2 regions of the Staphylococcus lugdunensis genome follow, and region 1 is predicted to be linked to the other one. Evidence: riboswitches for the same ligand, from Rfam matches in the RefSeq annotation. Region 1 holds a riboswitch; the other holds the start of a gene.
What was found. Region 1 has a riboswitch for FMN ahead of ribD (bifunctional diaminohydroxyphosphoribosylaminopyrimidine deaminase/5-amino-6-(5-phosphoribosylamino)uracil reductase RibD). Riboswitches for the same ligand answer to the same signal wherever they lie in the genome.
Positions count from the first base shown of each region.

Region 2: linked by a shared signal. The riboswitch ahead of AL499_RS01480 (ECF transporter S component) and the one ahead of ribD (bifunctional diaminohydroxyphosphoribosylaminopyrimidine deaminase/5-amino-6-(5-phosphoribosylamino)uracil reductase RibD) in region 1 are both predicted to bind FMN.

Region 1 covers NZ_CP014022.1:22,468-31,012, forward strand. Annotated here, with positions in the region: gene sagB (peptidoglycan release complex glucosaminidase SagB) at 101-955, shown strand; gene AL499_RS00180 (FAD/NAD(P)-binding protein) at 1,339-2,838, shown strand; FMN riboswitch at 2,945-3,074, shown strand; gene ribD (bifunctional diaminohydroxyphosphoribosylaminopyrimidine deaminase/5-amino-6-(5-phosphoribosylamino)uracil reductase RibD) at 3,213-4,256, shown strand; gene ribE (riboflavin synthase) at 4,264-4,896, shown strand; gene AL499_RS00195 (bifunctional 3,4-dihydroxy-2-butanone-4-phosphate synthase/GTP cyclohydrolase II) at 4,909-6,090, shown strand; gene ribH (6,7-dimethyl-8-ribityllumazine synthase) at 6,103-6,561, shown strand; gene AL499_RS00205 (proline dehydrogenase family protein) at 6,639-7,625, opposite strand; gene AL499_RS00210 (alpha/beta fold hydrolase) at 7,842-8,545, shown strand, end outside.
Region 2 covers NZ_CP014022.1:291,103-299,647, reverse strand. Annotated here, with positions in the region: gene AL499_RS01490 (helix-turn-helix domain-containing protein) at 1-850, opposite strand, end outside; gene AL499_RS01485 (ferredoxin) at 961-1,209, shown strand; gene AL499_RS01480 (ECF transporter S component) at 1,351-1,893, opposite strand; FMN riboswitch at 1,959-2,089, opposite strand; gene AL499_RS01475 (ATP-binding protein) at 2,614-4,362, opposite strand; gene AL499_RS01470 (response regulator transcription factor) at 4,346-5,071, opposite strand; gene AL499_RS01465 (pseudouridine synthase) at 5,222-5,959, opposite strand; gene scpB (SMC-Scp complex subunit ScpB) at 5,962-6,495, opposite strand; gene AL499_RS01455 (segregation and condensation protein A) at 6,488-7,219, opposite strand; gene AL499_RS01450 (DUF309 domain-containing protein) at 7,313-7,828, shown strand; gene xerD (site-specific tyrosine recombinase XerD) at 7,841-8,545, opposite strand, start outside.

The sequences.
Region 1 (8,545 bases):
AGCTTATATAAAATTGTGAAAGCAATATAATAATGTTAAACTTTATTATCATAAACACATATTGCATAAGTTTTACAACATTGACCTAAGAGGTGTAAATATGGCAAAGCACAAAAGAGGCTCTATTATCGGGTTGTTTGGATTACTAATACTATTAGTAATTGTTGGGATAATCTTCTTTTCAATGATTTCAGATCAAATTTTATTTAAAGAAGTTAAACAAGTTGAAAAGGTTGAAAATTTAGATGTAACACTCGATAAAGCTTCTAAGAAACAAATAGATAATTATACAAGCCAGCAAGTTTCTAATAAAAGCAATAATGCTTGGAGAGATGCTTCTGCTACTGAAATTAAAACAGCAATGGATAGCAGTAAATTTATTGAAGATAACAAACAGAAATATCAATTTTTAGATTTATCGAAATATCAAGGTATTGATAAAAATAGAATTAAACGTATGTTGTTTGATAGAGAAACATTGTTAAAACATACGGATGATTTTTTAGAAGCGGCTAAAGATAATCATGTTAATGAAGTTTACCTTATATCACATGCTTTACTTGAAACAGGTGCTTCTAAGAGTCAATTAGCCAATGGCGTGGAAATCGATGGTAAGAAATATTATAATTTTTATGGTGTTGGTGCTTTAGATGAAGATCCAATTAAAACAGGTGCACAATACGCTAAAAAGCATGGTTGGGATACGCCAGAAAAAGCAATACGTGGCGGTGCAGAATTCATTCACAAACATTTCTTATCACATGATGATCAAAATACATTGTACAGCATGAGATGGAATCCTAAGAACCCTGGCGAACATCAGTATGCGACAGATATTAAATGGGCTGAAAGCAATGCAACGATTATCGCTGACTTTTATCAAGAAATGAAAACAGAAGGAAAATATTTCAAATGGTATGTCTATAAAGATGATGACAAACATAAAGCGAATTAAGAAAATAAATTGAGATATAATATATCTCTGAATAAAATGACAATTTCTACATGATTTTAATAGAAATTGTCATTTTTATTTTGTTATTTATGTTCTTTACTCCTCAAGATATTTAGTGGAGCTTTTATTTTTTATAAAACGATTTATTCAGCTTTATTTTTACGATTAATCCAAGCAAATAACACAACAGTAACTAAAATGATTTTTGCTATAACTTTCATAGTTAAAACACCTCATTTAATATATTTTTCATTTATAAAAGTTAAATAATGACTTTACTTAAATAACGCGAAGTTATTTTTATTTTAGTTCTAAATACTTATTGATACAATAAAGAAGTATCTAGTAGAAAGAAACAGATAATTAAAAAGGGTGAAGAAATCATGCGTGTAGCGATAATTGGAATGGGAACAGCTGGTGTAAGTGTGCTAAGACAACTTGTTAAACACGAAAACTTTTCAACTTTAACTGTAGATGTCTACGATAATAAAATCAACATGGGTCACGGGGTACCTTTTCAAAATGATAGTGATGAACTATTAATTAATTTACCATCCAAGAAGATGAGTTTAAATTTAGAAGATGATTTAGAATTTTGGCATTGGTATCAGCAGCAAAATATTTTTTCTTATGAGAACCCTAAATATTTACCAAGATTTATTTTTGGCCACTATATGAAATCCTATTTGTTACATTTTGATAAAATTTTTGATAATTTAACATTGATTCATGACGAAGTTAAAGAAATATTTACTAACTCAAATGTTGATGAAACAGCTTTAAAATATTATGTTTGTACTTCTGATGATATGAATGATTGGAAGGAGTATGATTATATCTTTTTGACTATTGGGACATTAAGCTATCACGATCCATACCAGTTAAAAGGAATTCTAGGATATATCCAATCGCCATATCCAACATATAACACTTTGGATGAAGTGAAAGAGACAGATCGTATTGCTATTATAGGTACAGGGTTAGCTAGCTTAGATGTGGTTAGATATGTAGCAACACATCATAAGCATCTTCCAATCATTATGACGAGTCGCTCGGCGCAATTGCCAAGTGTGCGTGGAAATATGCAAGAAATAACATTTCGTTATTTAACAAAACAAACTTTTAATAGTATCAAGGCAGTTAATTATGGAAACGTACCACTAGATGCTTTAGTTAAGCTTTTCTATAAGGAATGTGAAGAATGGAATATTGAATTAGATACGTTAATAAATAGACGTTCAGGAAATCATATTGATGATTTGCAATATGACTTAGATCATTCACAAGAGCTCGGTGTATTTCAAGGATTGATAGAACATCTAAAAGAGAATTTAAACTGGATATACAATAGTTTGAGTAGCTCAGATCAACAGTTGTTCGATAAGAAATATACTAAAGTGATTCAACTTAATTCTAATCCAATGCCGCCTAGAACAGCTAAATTACTTATTGAGTTAATGCAGAATGGCTCTTTAATTATAAAACGTGGTCTAGAGAATATTACGCATGATGGACAATTATTTAATCTAACATTTAAAGACACATCTTCGTGTGATGACTTTAACATTATTATTAATGCAACAGGTGCTAAAACACATTTAGCAGAGTTAGACGAGGATGATCAATTAGTCATTAACCTAGAGAATCGTCGTATTGTACAAGCACATCCTATGGGTGGTATTCAAATTGTGCCAGAAACAAATCAAATTATTAGTCCAAGATATGGGACGTTGACTAACGCTGTCGCTATAGGTCAGCTTACCAATGGTGTAAATAAATTAAGAAATGGTGTTAAGATGATTGTTTCACAAGTAGTTAATGCAGTGGATTATTTATATGAACATCAATCACGGTTAAGTCGCGACAATATTTCTAAAAAATAGTAATTAAAGAAATTAAATTGCTTTCATTGTAAAGTTTATTAAAATTTAGTAAGATAAACTCATAGTGTTTTAGTAACACTTAAAGTAGAATTATCAACTTCATAATACGTTCTTTCGGGGCAGGGTGAAATTCCCAACCGGCAGTGATTAAGCCTGCGACCTGCTTGTGATGCACAAGTGGCTGATTCAGTGAGATTCTGAAGCCGACAGTATAGTCTGGATGGGAGAAAGAATACAATCGACGTTAACATAAACGATTACGTTTAATGTTTGTTAAGCATGCACAGAAATTATTGTGTAGGCTTGTTCAAATGTCATTATATCAATCTCCTTATGCCTATTTTGGTATAAGGTTTTTTTATGAAGGTGATAAATTGGATTTATATTTAAGCAAGGCAATACAGCTTGCTAAGATGGTTAAAGGACAGACTGGTGTTAATCCACCAGTAGGAGCAGTAGTTGTTAAAAATGGCAGAATTATCGGACTTGGCGCACATTTAAAACAAGGTGAGAAACATGCTGAAGTGCAAGCAATTGACATGGCTGGTGACGAAGCACAAGGTGCAACAATTTATGTGTCTTTACAACCATGCACGCATTATGGTTCGACACCGCCGTGCGTTAACAAAATCATCGATCATGGTCTGGATAAGGTAGTATATGCTGTAAAAGATACAACTTTACCTAGTAAAAGTTATGAAATCTTAACCCAAGCTGGTATCCAAGTGTATCAGCAGTTTGATCATGAAGCCTATTGTTTATACGAAGACTTTTTTAAAGCTAAAGCTGAGAAAATTCCTGAAATTACCGTTAAAGTATCTACAAGTATAGACGGTAAACAGGCAACAGATTATGGACAAAGTCAATGGATTACCAATAAAACAGTAAAGCAAGATGTGTATCGTTTAAGACACAGTCATGATGCCGTGTTAACAGGAAATAAAACCGTATTAGCAGATAATCCTCAGTACACGACTAGAGTTAAAGATGGTAAACACCCTATTCGTGTTATTTTATCTCGAAGTGGGGACGTTGACTTTAGTCTAGATATGTTTCATGATCAATTATCTGATATATGGATATACACTGAAGATGCCACATTAACAACAACTTTACCCAATGTTTTTATTAATTACATGAGCAATTGTAAAATTCCTGATATTTTACAAGATTTATATAAAAAAGGTGTAGGTCGGCTGCTCGTCGAGGCGGGACCTAAAGTTACCTCATTATTTCTCCAACAACAGTTAGTTAATCAACTCATCATCTATTTTGCCCCGAAATTGATAGGTGGTTCTGGAACAAATCAATTCTTTCAAACACAAGAAGTTATAGATTTACAGGATACCTTTGAATTTGAAATTGTTAATTCCACTTTATTAGATCAAAATATCAAATTAGAACTACGGAAGAAGTGAAACAACCATGTTTACAGGAATCGTAGAAGAAATTGGAACCATTGTTGAAATACGTAATGATCAATCAGTACGCACACTTATCATTAAAGCTGAAAGGATTATTGATGATATGCATATTGGTGATTCTATAAGCGTTAACGGGACTTGCCTGACAGTGACAGACTTTAATAGCAATCATTTTTCAGTGCAAGTCATACATGGTACAGAAGATAAAACCTATCTTGCTAATGTTCAGCGTCATCAAGAAGTGAACCTAGAACGCGCGATGCACAGCAATGGTAGATTTGGTGGCCATTTTGTTCTAGGCCATGTTGATGAATTAGGTACAATTACAAAAATCAATCAGACAGCCGATTCAAAAGTAATTCAAATTTCAGCATCACAAACAATCATTAAACAACTTGTGAAGCAAGGATCAATTGCAGTCGATGGCGTTAGTTTGACAGTATTTGATATACGTGAATCATCTTTTGATATACATCTCATACCAGAAACACGGCGCTCAACAATTTTAGCAGATAAGAAACAAGGAGACTTTGTACATTTAGAGACAGATGTTTTATTCAAATATGTAGCCACAATCATTAATAAAAATTCCAATACTTTAACATTAGATAAGTTAAAATCATATGGTTTTTAAGGGGGATTAAATATGCAATTTGATACCATTGAAGAGGCACTTCAAGCGTTAAAAAAAGGAGAAACTATAATTGTTGTAGATGATGAAGATAGAGAAAATGAGGGAGATCTTGTTGCAGTAACACAATGGATGCAAGATCAAACGATTAATTTTATGGCTAAGCACGGTCGTGGCTTGATTTGTACGCCAATTTCCACTGATATTGCCGAACGTTTAGAGTTAAAACCAATGGTAATGCAAAATTCAGATGACTATGGTACAAACTTTACTGTAAGTATTGATCACTATACAACAACAACGGGAATTAGTGCAATTGAACGCATGACTACGGCACGGTCTTTAATTGCCACTGATACAATGGCTGAAGATTTTCATAAACCTGGTCATTTATTTCCACTTATTGCCAAAGATAATGGCGTTTTAGAACGTGAAGGTCATACTGAAGCAACGGTTGATTTAGCTAAAATGACAGGTGCAGCACCTGCAGGAGTTATTTGTGAAATTATGAATGACGATGGTTCGATGGCTAAAGGAGAACAATTAGAAAAGTTTAAAGAAACACACCAGCTTAAGCTTATTTCTATAAAACAAATCATAGAATATAGACATCAGCATGATATACAGGTGAACTTAAGAGCAAAGGTAAATATGCCAACAGATTTTGGCAACTTTGAAATGTATGGATTTGATTCAACACTTACACAGGATGAAATCGTTGTTATTACTAAAGGAGAGCCAAGAACTACTGAAAATGTAAGAATTCATTCAGCATGTTTAACTGGTGATATTTTTCATAGTCAACGATGTGACTGTGGTGCGCAACTTGAATCGTCCTTAAAATATATTAATGAACATGGTGGAATGGTGATTTATTTACCCCAAGAAGGCAGAGGTATCGGACTTATAAATAAACTTCGTGCTTACGAGTTAATAGAGCAAGGCTATGATACTGTAACTGCGAATTTAGCTCTTGGATTTGATGAAGATTTACGTGATTATAAGGTTGCTAGTCAAATTCTAAAATATTTTAATGTCAAGCAAGTTAATTTGTTAAGTAATAATCCGAAAAAATTTGAAGGGCTAAGTGAATATGATATAGAAATTGCAAAGCGTATTGAAGTTATTGTTCCAGAAACAACACACAACCATGATTATATGGAAACGAAAAAAATTAAAATGGGTCATTTAATCTAGGAGGTTATAAAAATGAATTTTGAAGGTAAATTAGTTGGTTCAGAGTTGAAAATTGCGATAGTAGTAAGTCGATTTAATGATTTTATTACAAATCGACTATTAGAGGGTGCTAAAGATACATTAATACGCCATGATGTCAATGATAGTAATATTGATGTTGCCTATGTTCCTGGTGCGTTTGAAATACCGCTTGTAGCTAGAAAATTAGCACAAAAAAAACATTATGATGCAATCATAACATTGGGTTGTGTAATTAGAGGTGCAACTTCTCACTATGATTATGTGTGCAATGAAGTGTCTAAAGGGGTTGCAAGAGCGAATGATGTATCAGATACACCAGTTATTTTCGGAATATTAACAACTGAAAGCATTGAGCAGGCTGTAGAACGCGCTGGTACTAAAGCTGGCAATAAAGGATCTGAAGCGGCAGTCAGTGCAATTGAAATGGCCAACTTATTGCAACAACTATAATGTTTAGTCTATAAATTTGGGAGCAGGATAAAATTCATTGTGAATTCGAAGTCCTGCTCCCTTTATATGTGTCGTTATTATTTTATAATTTTCGTAATCAAAAGTAACAATGCAGAAATACCAATTATCGCGCTAACTTTTTTGAGAGATTTAGTATCAACAAATTCTTTAACTGCTAGTGATAAGTTTTGAGGACGCTCTGCTAGACGACGCATAAAATAGCTAAACCAGTCATTACCATATGGAACATAAATGGTGAAATGATAGCCTTCTCTTGCGATTTGTTCAGCTAGTTCTGAACGGAATCCATATAACATTTGAAATTCAAAATCATCATTTTTAATATGGTGATCTTTGACGAATTGTTTGACATGATTGATAATTCGATCGTCATGTGTCGCAATGGATGTTTTATTACGCGCATTTAGCAAACGTTTCTCAATTAATTTAATATAGTTGCTATCAATATCTTCTTTTGTTTGATAAGCAATGGAAGCATCTTCTTTATAGGCACCTTTAACCAATCGTAATCTTAAATCTGGAAAACGTTCGATGAGTTCATCAGCATCGTACAAATATGCTTGTATAACTGTGCCGACATTTTTAAATTCTCCCTTAAATTTATCAAGCGCTTGAATAATTTGCTGCAAACTGTCATATTTTTCAGTATCAATATTGACGTGCATATTTTGATATTCATTAGCTTTCAATAAAATTTCACGTAAATTATCAAAAGCAAATTGTAAATCAAATTCTCCTCCTAGTAAACTTAATTTAATAGATACATGGGCATCTACATTATATGCATTAATGGCATCCATTATAGTGAGAATTTCATTCTTTGCTGTTGTGGCTTCTTCGCGTGTACCTACAAACTCTCCCAAATTATCAACGGTAACAGCGATATTTTTTTCATTAAGCCTTTCAATTGTATCTATTAGTTCTGGAATGGTATTACCTGCTACGACTTTATTTGCACCCATTTTGGGGCCGATTTTCTTAGCTGTTTGATTTAAATATGTATTATTTGATAAAGCGATGAAGAAATCCCTAAATAGTGTCATGTAGTAAACCTCCAATATTATAATCAATATATTTTATAAATAGTTTAGCATGAAATATTCGTAAGAGAAAGCGTTTTCAATATCGGTCATACGTTTTGCTTCAAGTTCAATTTATTGCAGAAATGTTTTCTTGAGTCAATTAGAGTGTTAGCCATATTAAGCTGATATTTGCTATAATTTAAGCTGTAGAGTTTATGTAGAAGGGACTAATAAGTCATGTGGAAATGGGAAACAGAAAATAATGCTAAAGGCGTAGTTGTTATTGTCCATAATATGTTAGAGCATACAGGGCGTTATGCTTATGTTATTACGATGTTAAGAAGAAATGGTTATCATGTGATTATGGGTGATTTGCCAGGACAAGGGCAGACTTCACGTGCAAACAAGGGGCAAATTAAAAACTTTAATGAATATCATGAACATGTTTTAGAATGGATTAAACTCGCAAATGATTATAAATTACCTACATTTGTTATGGGGATTGGTCTAGGAGGATTAATCATACTTAATTTATTAGAAAAGGTAGATCGATTGCCTATTGAGGGTATGATTTTATTTTCACCATTATTAGAATTACAAAAGAACAAGACAACACGGAAAGACATTTTAATTTCTAATATTGGAAAAGTATCAAAAGATACGCGTTTTAAAGTTAATATTGAAGTTGAACAGTTGACTAGAAATGAAGAAATAAGAGAAGAAACGGTTAATGATGGTTTGATGTTAAAAAAAGTAACATATCATTGGTACAATACTGTTGTGGAAGAAATGAAAGAAACATTAGATTACGTTGGGGACGTAAAATCAATACCTACATTACTAATGCATGGTTCTGAAGATGCGATTGTCGAACCTAAAGCGATAATTAAATTAAAAGAAAATCTAAAATCTGATGAATTCTATTATAAAAAATGGCAAGG
Region 2 (8,545 bases), 270 kb from region 1:
GATGTTTGTTATAAAATTCATTAAATTGATGGAAACCGTCTTCAGATATGAAATCAAAATAATGAGTGATATAACCTTTAATAAATAACTCTAGTATATGATCTTCGATTGTATTCAGTTTGACGTGTTGTTTTTGAGCAATTTGCGTCATTGAAAAACGTTGTTTTAATTGTTGTTGGGTTATGTGTGTTTTATGTAATAATGACGGTTTAATGATACATTGACTAAGTATTGGATAACGATATTCTATTTCTAGTTCATACATTAGTGTTACAAGTTCGTTCATTTCTAGGTTAAATAAATGCTGTTCAGGTATACTTTCAATCAAACTGATTTGTTGACGGGTATACATTGGTTCTTCATAGCCTTGTAAATAATAATGTAGACAACAATAATTGTTATTATTTGTATATAGAGCTTTAAATAATTGATTTAGCTCAGTGATAAATGCGCTATCCTTATCTTCTTTTTTTATATAGTAGTAGATTTGTTTAACTTTTCTTTGGATAAGGCCATGCTGTGAAATAGGTATAAATGAATAGACCTTTTGTTGCGTGTTTGACAACGTTTGAATAAGTAATTGAATACAATTGAAAGTATGTACTAAACTATCATACGTATATCTTGGATGAACTTTTATCGTCATGTCATTGTTAACATTTTGTGCCATAAATCGCTCGAAAGACGGATATTTTAAATTGGGTAAACTGTGATATAATGATAAAAGTTGTTGACTGCAGGCGTCAAAAAAGGTTTGATGTGTTTTTTTGCCTGTTAATAAATTAAAAATGCTTTTATTTGTTTTATAAGTGAATGAATGTTGTTTAGAATAAAGTATAATATCTTTCAATCTCGACCCTCGCTCTTATGAAACTAATAAATTAATAAAAAGTTTTTTCGATGTATACATGAGTATTTGTTATACTAGTGTAGCATGTTTATCAAAGGAGGCGAATGAAAATGGCTAAATATACAATCGTTGATATGGATACGTGTATTGCATGTGGTGCATGTGGTGCGGCCGCTCCAGATATTTATGATTATGACGATGAAGGTATTGCTTTCGTAATCCTTGATGATAACCAAGGTACTGCCGAAGTGCCAGAAGAGTTATATGAAGATATGGAAGATGCCTTAGAAGGTTGTCCAACTGATTCCATCAAAATAGAAGAAGAACCTTTTGATGGTGATGCTTTAAAATTCGAATAGCACATAGCTATTTTATATATAGTAGATTAGTAGTTAAAGCAAAATATTAATTATAATAATTGCAGGCAATGTTTCTCAAATGGGAGCATTGCCTGCTTTGTATTTACAAGCGTATCTTTAAAAGTTTCATTTACCTGTTAATTATTTAAGTACGCTTTTAATTCTGCGATATAAAAGTATAAATATGATTGAGATGATTGCCCCTTTGATAATATTAAACGGTATGATACCAGAGACGATAATGATTTTTATATTTTTTACAATATCTGCTAAGTTGAAAATCATGCCATATAGTGGCAACAATACGAAATAATTTAAAATACTAAGTACAATGGTCATAACTAATGTAGCCATGACTAATGCAGTTATCATTGCTTTATTAGCAACATGTCCTCTTTTATTAACATAATATGCTGTAAGTAAGAAACTTATACCGGCTAAGAAATTAGCCACAGGACCTACTGGGTCTCCCATATTAAAGAAAAAATTAAGCAAATTTTTAATAAATGCCACTATAATACCTGCTATAGGACCCATTGAAAAAGTTGCTAACAATGTAGGGACATCACTGAAATCTAATGTTAAGTATGGCGGAAAAAAAGGTAGTGGAAACTTTAAAAAAGTCAAAACAAAGCCAATGGCACTTAACATGCTAATGGTTATTAGACGTTTATTTTGTTGCATATGTAGTTTTCTCCTTCCATTCATCTTGCAAAGAATTGGAGGAAAATTGTTCACAACAAATAAACCTCCATCTTCTCCCATCCAGACTATACTGTCGGCTCTAGATTCGCACTAGATCAGCCGCTTGTTGAACACAAGCAGGTCGCAGGCTTTATTTACTGCCGGTTGGGAATTACACCCTACCCCGAAGATGAATTTTAAAATATTTTACGTCATTAATCATACGACAACACTAGCCGCAAAGCAATAAAGTTGCCCGGTAAGAGATGATGATTGAGAGCGGGACAGAATTCATTATGATTTCGTAGTTCCGTATCGGAAAGGTTGACTAGGATGGAAAAAGCTTGGTATAAGGATATTTTCAATTCAGTCAACTACTGCCAATATATCGTGCATAGTTAATCTCAATATGTTTTAACTGATATTAACTATATATAAGGTCAGGCCGGCTCATAAACGTCTCTGCTTAAATAGCCTTCGTCCTTATTTTTATATTAAGTCAAAGTCCAGCACAGAAAAAACTGACTAAACCATTTTTTAACAAAGCAAGCTGAAGTAGTCTCCTAAGCATGCGAGTCAATCATACAAAGTATTGAATATAAAAAAGCACAAAGACGATTTTTAATTTTAAATCATCTTTGTGCTATTATTTGCGGGTTTATGTCCCTGTCTGAATTCAGTGATATTATCTTTGATAAATTTTATAAATAAGCCTGAAGATTAAGGCTTCGGTAACTTGATTGTAAATGTTGTTCCCTCTCCAACGACACTTGATACAGTGATCGTACCTCCATGTTCTTCTATAATCATTTTACAAATGAATAATCCTAAGCCGGTTCCTTGTTTGCCACGTGTTCTGGATGCTTCAACCTTGTAAAAGCGATCAAAAACAAGATTTAAATGTTCAGGAGCAATACCACTGCCTGTATCATTTATGTGAAGCACATTGTACTTATCAGTATCTTCGCTAGTAATAGAAATTGTATCACCAGGTTGAGTATATCTTGTAGCATTATCAATAAGATTTGTGAGCACTTGATCGATTCGATCAGAATCGTAGTACCACAATGCGTCATTAGTTTCTGGAGTTAAGTACATATTTAATGATAAATCACTAGCTTGTTGTCTATACTTTGTTTGTATTTTGTTTAATAATGGTGCAATAGGTTGTATCTCTTTATTAACAGATAACCCTTCAGCATCCATTCTTGCAACATTGAGTAATTCATTAACTAAACGATTGAGCCTATTCGTTTCATCTAAGACAATTGATAATGACTCTTTAATTTCTTCTGGTTCCGTAACGATACCGTCAACAATTGATTCTGTATATCCTTGTAATAATGAAATAGGTGTACGCAATTCATGAGAAACATTAGCAATGAAATCTTTTTTCATTTGATCTAAGTTATGCTCATTAGTCATATCACGAATAATAACGACAATTCCACTGCGACCATCTTCTTGAATCTGAGGAATGTAACTCATAATGAAGACATAATAGCGTGTGTCAAAATCGTATTCTCGAAATTCTGTGCCTTTACTTGTAAAAGTATCTTCGATTTGGTCTTCAATTCGTTCATACATAGATTGATCAATAGTTGGTAAAATTTCATCTGCCATTTTATTTGATAATATAATGTCGCGATGATCATTGATACCTACAACACCTTCAGCCATTGAATTAATTAAACTATCACGAATATTTTTTGAGGTTGATAGTGCTTGAACATTTTCCTGAATTTCGAAACTCATGTCGTTTAATGCGCGAGATAGTTCACCAATTTCATCTTTAGTTGTTACAGATGAAATTTGAGAATAATCCCCTTTAGAAACACTTTTAGCCTGATTTCTAAGCTTTCTAAGTGGTTTAGTAATTCTATTAGATAGGAAAAAGGCGAAGACAGTTGAAATACCTAGGAAAATAATTGCAGTTATCAGAATAATAATCGTAATAGCGTTATTGGTATCTTCTATGGATTTTAAATCCTGATAAATAAAGACGCCACTATAATGACTGTGACTTCCCTTTTGAGCTTTCATAGGATAACCCAGTAAGATATAAGAACGAGAATGGTCATTATGTTTTAATGTTACATTTTGAGTTGCAGATTGACCTTTATTAAACACTGGAGAAAAGTGTTCGTTTTGATTAATCTTAGCCAACATTTGATTATTTAATTGTGACTCTTTAGCATTATGATGTGTTGACTTGTCTTTCATAATAATAACGCCACCAGAACCACTAATCAGTTTTTGGCTATGTTCAATAGCTAACTTTTTATTTTTAGATGTTTCAACAACTTGACTGATTCTTCTGGCATCATCACGAATTGATTTTTCTGTTTGCTCAGTATAATAGTATTGAATAAAAGTTATTAATGCAGCACTTAATAAAATTAAAACTGTCGTTACTATAAAGATAATAGTTAACCACAGTTTTATTACAACACTATTTAGTCGGCTCATCGCTAGCTCTAACTTCAAATTTGTAGCCAACACCCCATACTGTTTGAATCATTTGTGCTGCATCTTCTGAAACACGATTAAGTTTTTCTCTTAAGCGTTTAACATGGGTATCAACAGTTCTTAAGTCACCATAAAATTCATAATGCCAAACTTCTTTAAGTAATTGTTCTCTATCAAATACTTTGTTTGGTGTTTTAGCTAAATATATTAGTAGTTCATATTCTTTGGGTGTTAAGTTAACTTGTTGATTATCAGCTAATACACGATGCGCATCATTATCAATAAGTAAATGATTAAATTCTATGATATCTCTCGCATGAGGCTCGCTTTGTTCGGCGCTTGTTGATTGTGTACGTCTTAATAGCGCTTTCACTCTTAAGACCACTTCACGTGGAGAGAATGGTTTAACAATATAATCATCAGCACCTGATTCGAATCCTTCAACTCGGTTAGTTTCTTCGCCTTTAGCAGTAAGCATAATGATAGGTGTATCTTTATGCTCCCGTAGTTTTGATGCGACCTCGATTCCATCCATTTCAGGAAGCATTAAGTCTAAAAGTATGCATGCATAATTGTGGTCCATGGCTAATTCATAGGCTTCTTTGCCGTCACTAGCCTCATGAATGTTAAAAGATTCTCTCTCTAAGTATAATTTGAGTAATCTTCTAATTCTGTCTTCATCATCTACGATAAGTATTTCCTTACTCATTAATTCATATACCTCCTACACATGCTATTTTCTTGTTTATTATAGCATATGGTAATTGTTAAATCTCTAATTTCAAATTTGATTGTGAAAAAATTAGCAATGATTTTATAACCATAAAATTAACTTCAGCAAACTACATGTAACCGCTTACTAATTACCGTTTTCTGCTTGATGACGTAATACTTTTACTTCATGAGGTGTTAATACGCGTCCTTCTCCAGCGTTAAGACCTTTTAAATTTAGTGAACCGAATTGTATACGTGTTAATTTATTAACGCTATGGCCAAAATGCTCAAACATACGACGTACTTGTCGATTTCTTCCTTCACTAATGGTAATCTCAACTAACGTTGTATTTTTGTCTTTATCTTGGCGTTTAATTTTAACAGTAGCGGGTTGAGTTAAACCATCTTCAAGTTCTATTCCTGCTTCAAGTGCTTTTACTTCTTCGCGCATAAGGTAACCTTTGAGTTTGGCAACATATGTTTTTGGTATATGGTACCGTGGATGGGTCATAAGATTAGTGAACTCACCATCATTTGTTAGTAGTAATACTCCGGATGTATCGTAATCTAAACGACCAACAGGATATATTCTAGTATCTAAGTCTTTAAAATAGTCAGTCACAACTGTTCTTCCACGGTCATCTGATACACTAGTAATGACTTGCGCTGGTTTATGAAACAGAATATATATTTTATCTTCTTGTTCCATTTTGATTCCTTCTACTTCAACTTGATCTGATGGTTTTACTTTTGTGCCAAGTTCAGTGACAACTTCTCCATTCACTTTGACTTTACCTTCAGTAATCAATGTTTCAGCTTTTCTTCTAGACGTATAACCACTATTAGCAATTCTTTTTTGCAATCGCTCTAGTTCTTTGCTCATAATCATTCTCCCTTTTGATTAACTAATTGACTAAAGAAATCTTCCATTTCTTCATCATCTTCTTCGGTAGTCGGTAAATCTTCTATTGTTTCTAATCCAAATACATTTAAAAATAATTCAGTTGTATACAAGTGATGGCTTCTTGAATGTTCAACATCTTTAGCTTCAATCATACCACGAGCAACTAATGTTCTAACAGCACCATCTGAATTAATACCTCGTATTAATTCAATATCACTACGTGTAATAGGTTGATTATAAGCAACGATTGATAACGTTTCCATTGCAGCTTGTGATAATTTCATATTTGACTTTTGTTGAACGAGTTTTTCAATATAATTAGCAGCATCTTTTTTTGTAGTTAATACATAAGTTTGACCGTAGTGATGAATTTCTAGTCCATGAGATGAATAATTATCGATTAATTCAATCAATTGTGGTTTAGTAATGTCCAGTATCTCTAGTAATTGTTTTGTGTCAATACCTTCATCGCCAGCTGTATATAATAATGCCTCTAAGATTGCTTGTTTATCCAACTTGATAATTCACTCCCCTTACAATATCAATATCATCAAAATTTTGCTTTTGACTTATGTTTATTATGCCAGCCTTAGACATTTCTAAAATAGCAAGAAAATGCGTAACGACTTGTTCAATTGGTTCATGAAAAGTAAATAAGCTGAAAAAATTAAACGCTGTTTGTGTACGTAATCTTGTCGTTACAATTTCTGTTGCTTCTTCAATAGTGAATGTTTCTTTACTGATTTCTACAGTTTTTGGTGTGTGATACTCAACGCGATTTTTCACTCTTTGATAAGCAACAATCAGTTCTGTCAAATCAATGGTGTTTGATTTATCCCAACTTTCATTAGTTTCTAAATGAGATAAATCTGTCGGATGTTTTGTAAAGTAGAGATCTCGTTCTGCTTTCATACTATCAAGTATTTCTGTATATTCTTTATAGTTTTGATATTCAATTAGTCTACCTACTAAATCTTCACGTGGATCTTCTTCAAATTCTACATGATCATCTGATTGAGGTAGAAGTAATTTACTTTTAATCATTAAGAGTTCAGACGCCATAACGAGATATTCACTAGCAATATTAATTTCTAGACGCTTCATCGTATGTACATATTGCATATATTGCTCAGTTAATGTTTTCATTGGAATGTCATAAACATCTATTTCATATTTCTGAATTAAATGGAGCAATAAATCGAGTGGACCGCTAAAAGCGTCTAATTTTACTTCATACATTTTTATCTACCTCATATTGCATCTATTGTGCATATTTATCAAAAATATTATAGCATGAATAGTAGATATATTTAAAATGAAGGATGTATTTATTTGGAAAAAGCACTTATTGAATTTTTTTATCAATTTCACAGACATCAACATTACTTTTTATGTCATGATATTTTAGAAGATGCATGGAAAGAGCAACCATCATATTCAAAGCAAGATGCTATTGTGAGTTTAATTTTATTTACAACAGCTTCATATCACCATAGACGACATAATTATAAAGGTGCTTTAAAAAGTTATAAAAAAGCACTAGTTACGATATGCAATGCGGTAGAAACACATCAATTACCATTAAACATTGAAGCATACCAACAGCTAATAGAAGAGAAAATTTATCAGGTTACAAAGCAGCATGAGTTTATTCCTATCTATTTGCCTATGACGTCTGAAGCAGAATTAATCGTCAAACGTTTTCATTCAGATTATTTCTTTGAACCAGAAACGTTAACCGATGACTATATTATTCATCACCATAAATTAAGAGATCGCTCTGCTGTAAACCAAGCTAGAATATTAGCTAAAAAGAAAAAGAGTCATAATAAAGATTTTAGTGACTGACATTAATCTTTATTATGCCCTTGGATGATATTGATTATATATTTGCCTGATTTGTGCTTTAGAAACATGAGTATATAATTGCGTAGTTGATATGTCTGAATGTCCAAGCATTTCTTGAACTGCTCTTAAATCAGCACCGTTTTCTAATAAATGTGTTGCAAATGAATGTCTTAAAGTATGTGGCGTTAATGTTTTCGTAATATTTGATTTTATGCCATATTGTTTAATCATTTTCCAAATACCTTGTCGAGATAATGGTTTACCATGCATATTTAAAAACAATACATTCGTAACCGTGCTTTTAAGCAATTGTGGTCGAATCTCCTTCATATAAGTCTTTAAATAATCTATGACAGTATCACCTAATGGAATAATGCGTTCTTTATCACCTTTACCAAACACACGTACAAAGCCCATTATGACATTAATGTTTTCTATTTCAATATGCACGAGTTCGGAAACACGCATACCAGTTGCATACATTAATTCAAGAATTGTGCGATCTCTATAGCCATTTTTTTTAGATAAATCTGGCGCTTCTAATAAACGTACAACTTCATCTATTTCAAGAACATCAGGTAATTTTTTCTCGTATTTCGGTGTTTCAAGTAATACAGTTGGATCTTTTGCGGCATACTTTTCTCGTAATGCAAATTGATGAAAACTTCTAATAGTTGAAATAAAACGAGCTAACGATTTAGCCGAACTTCCTTGATC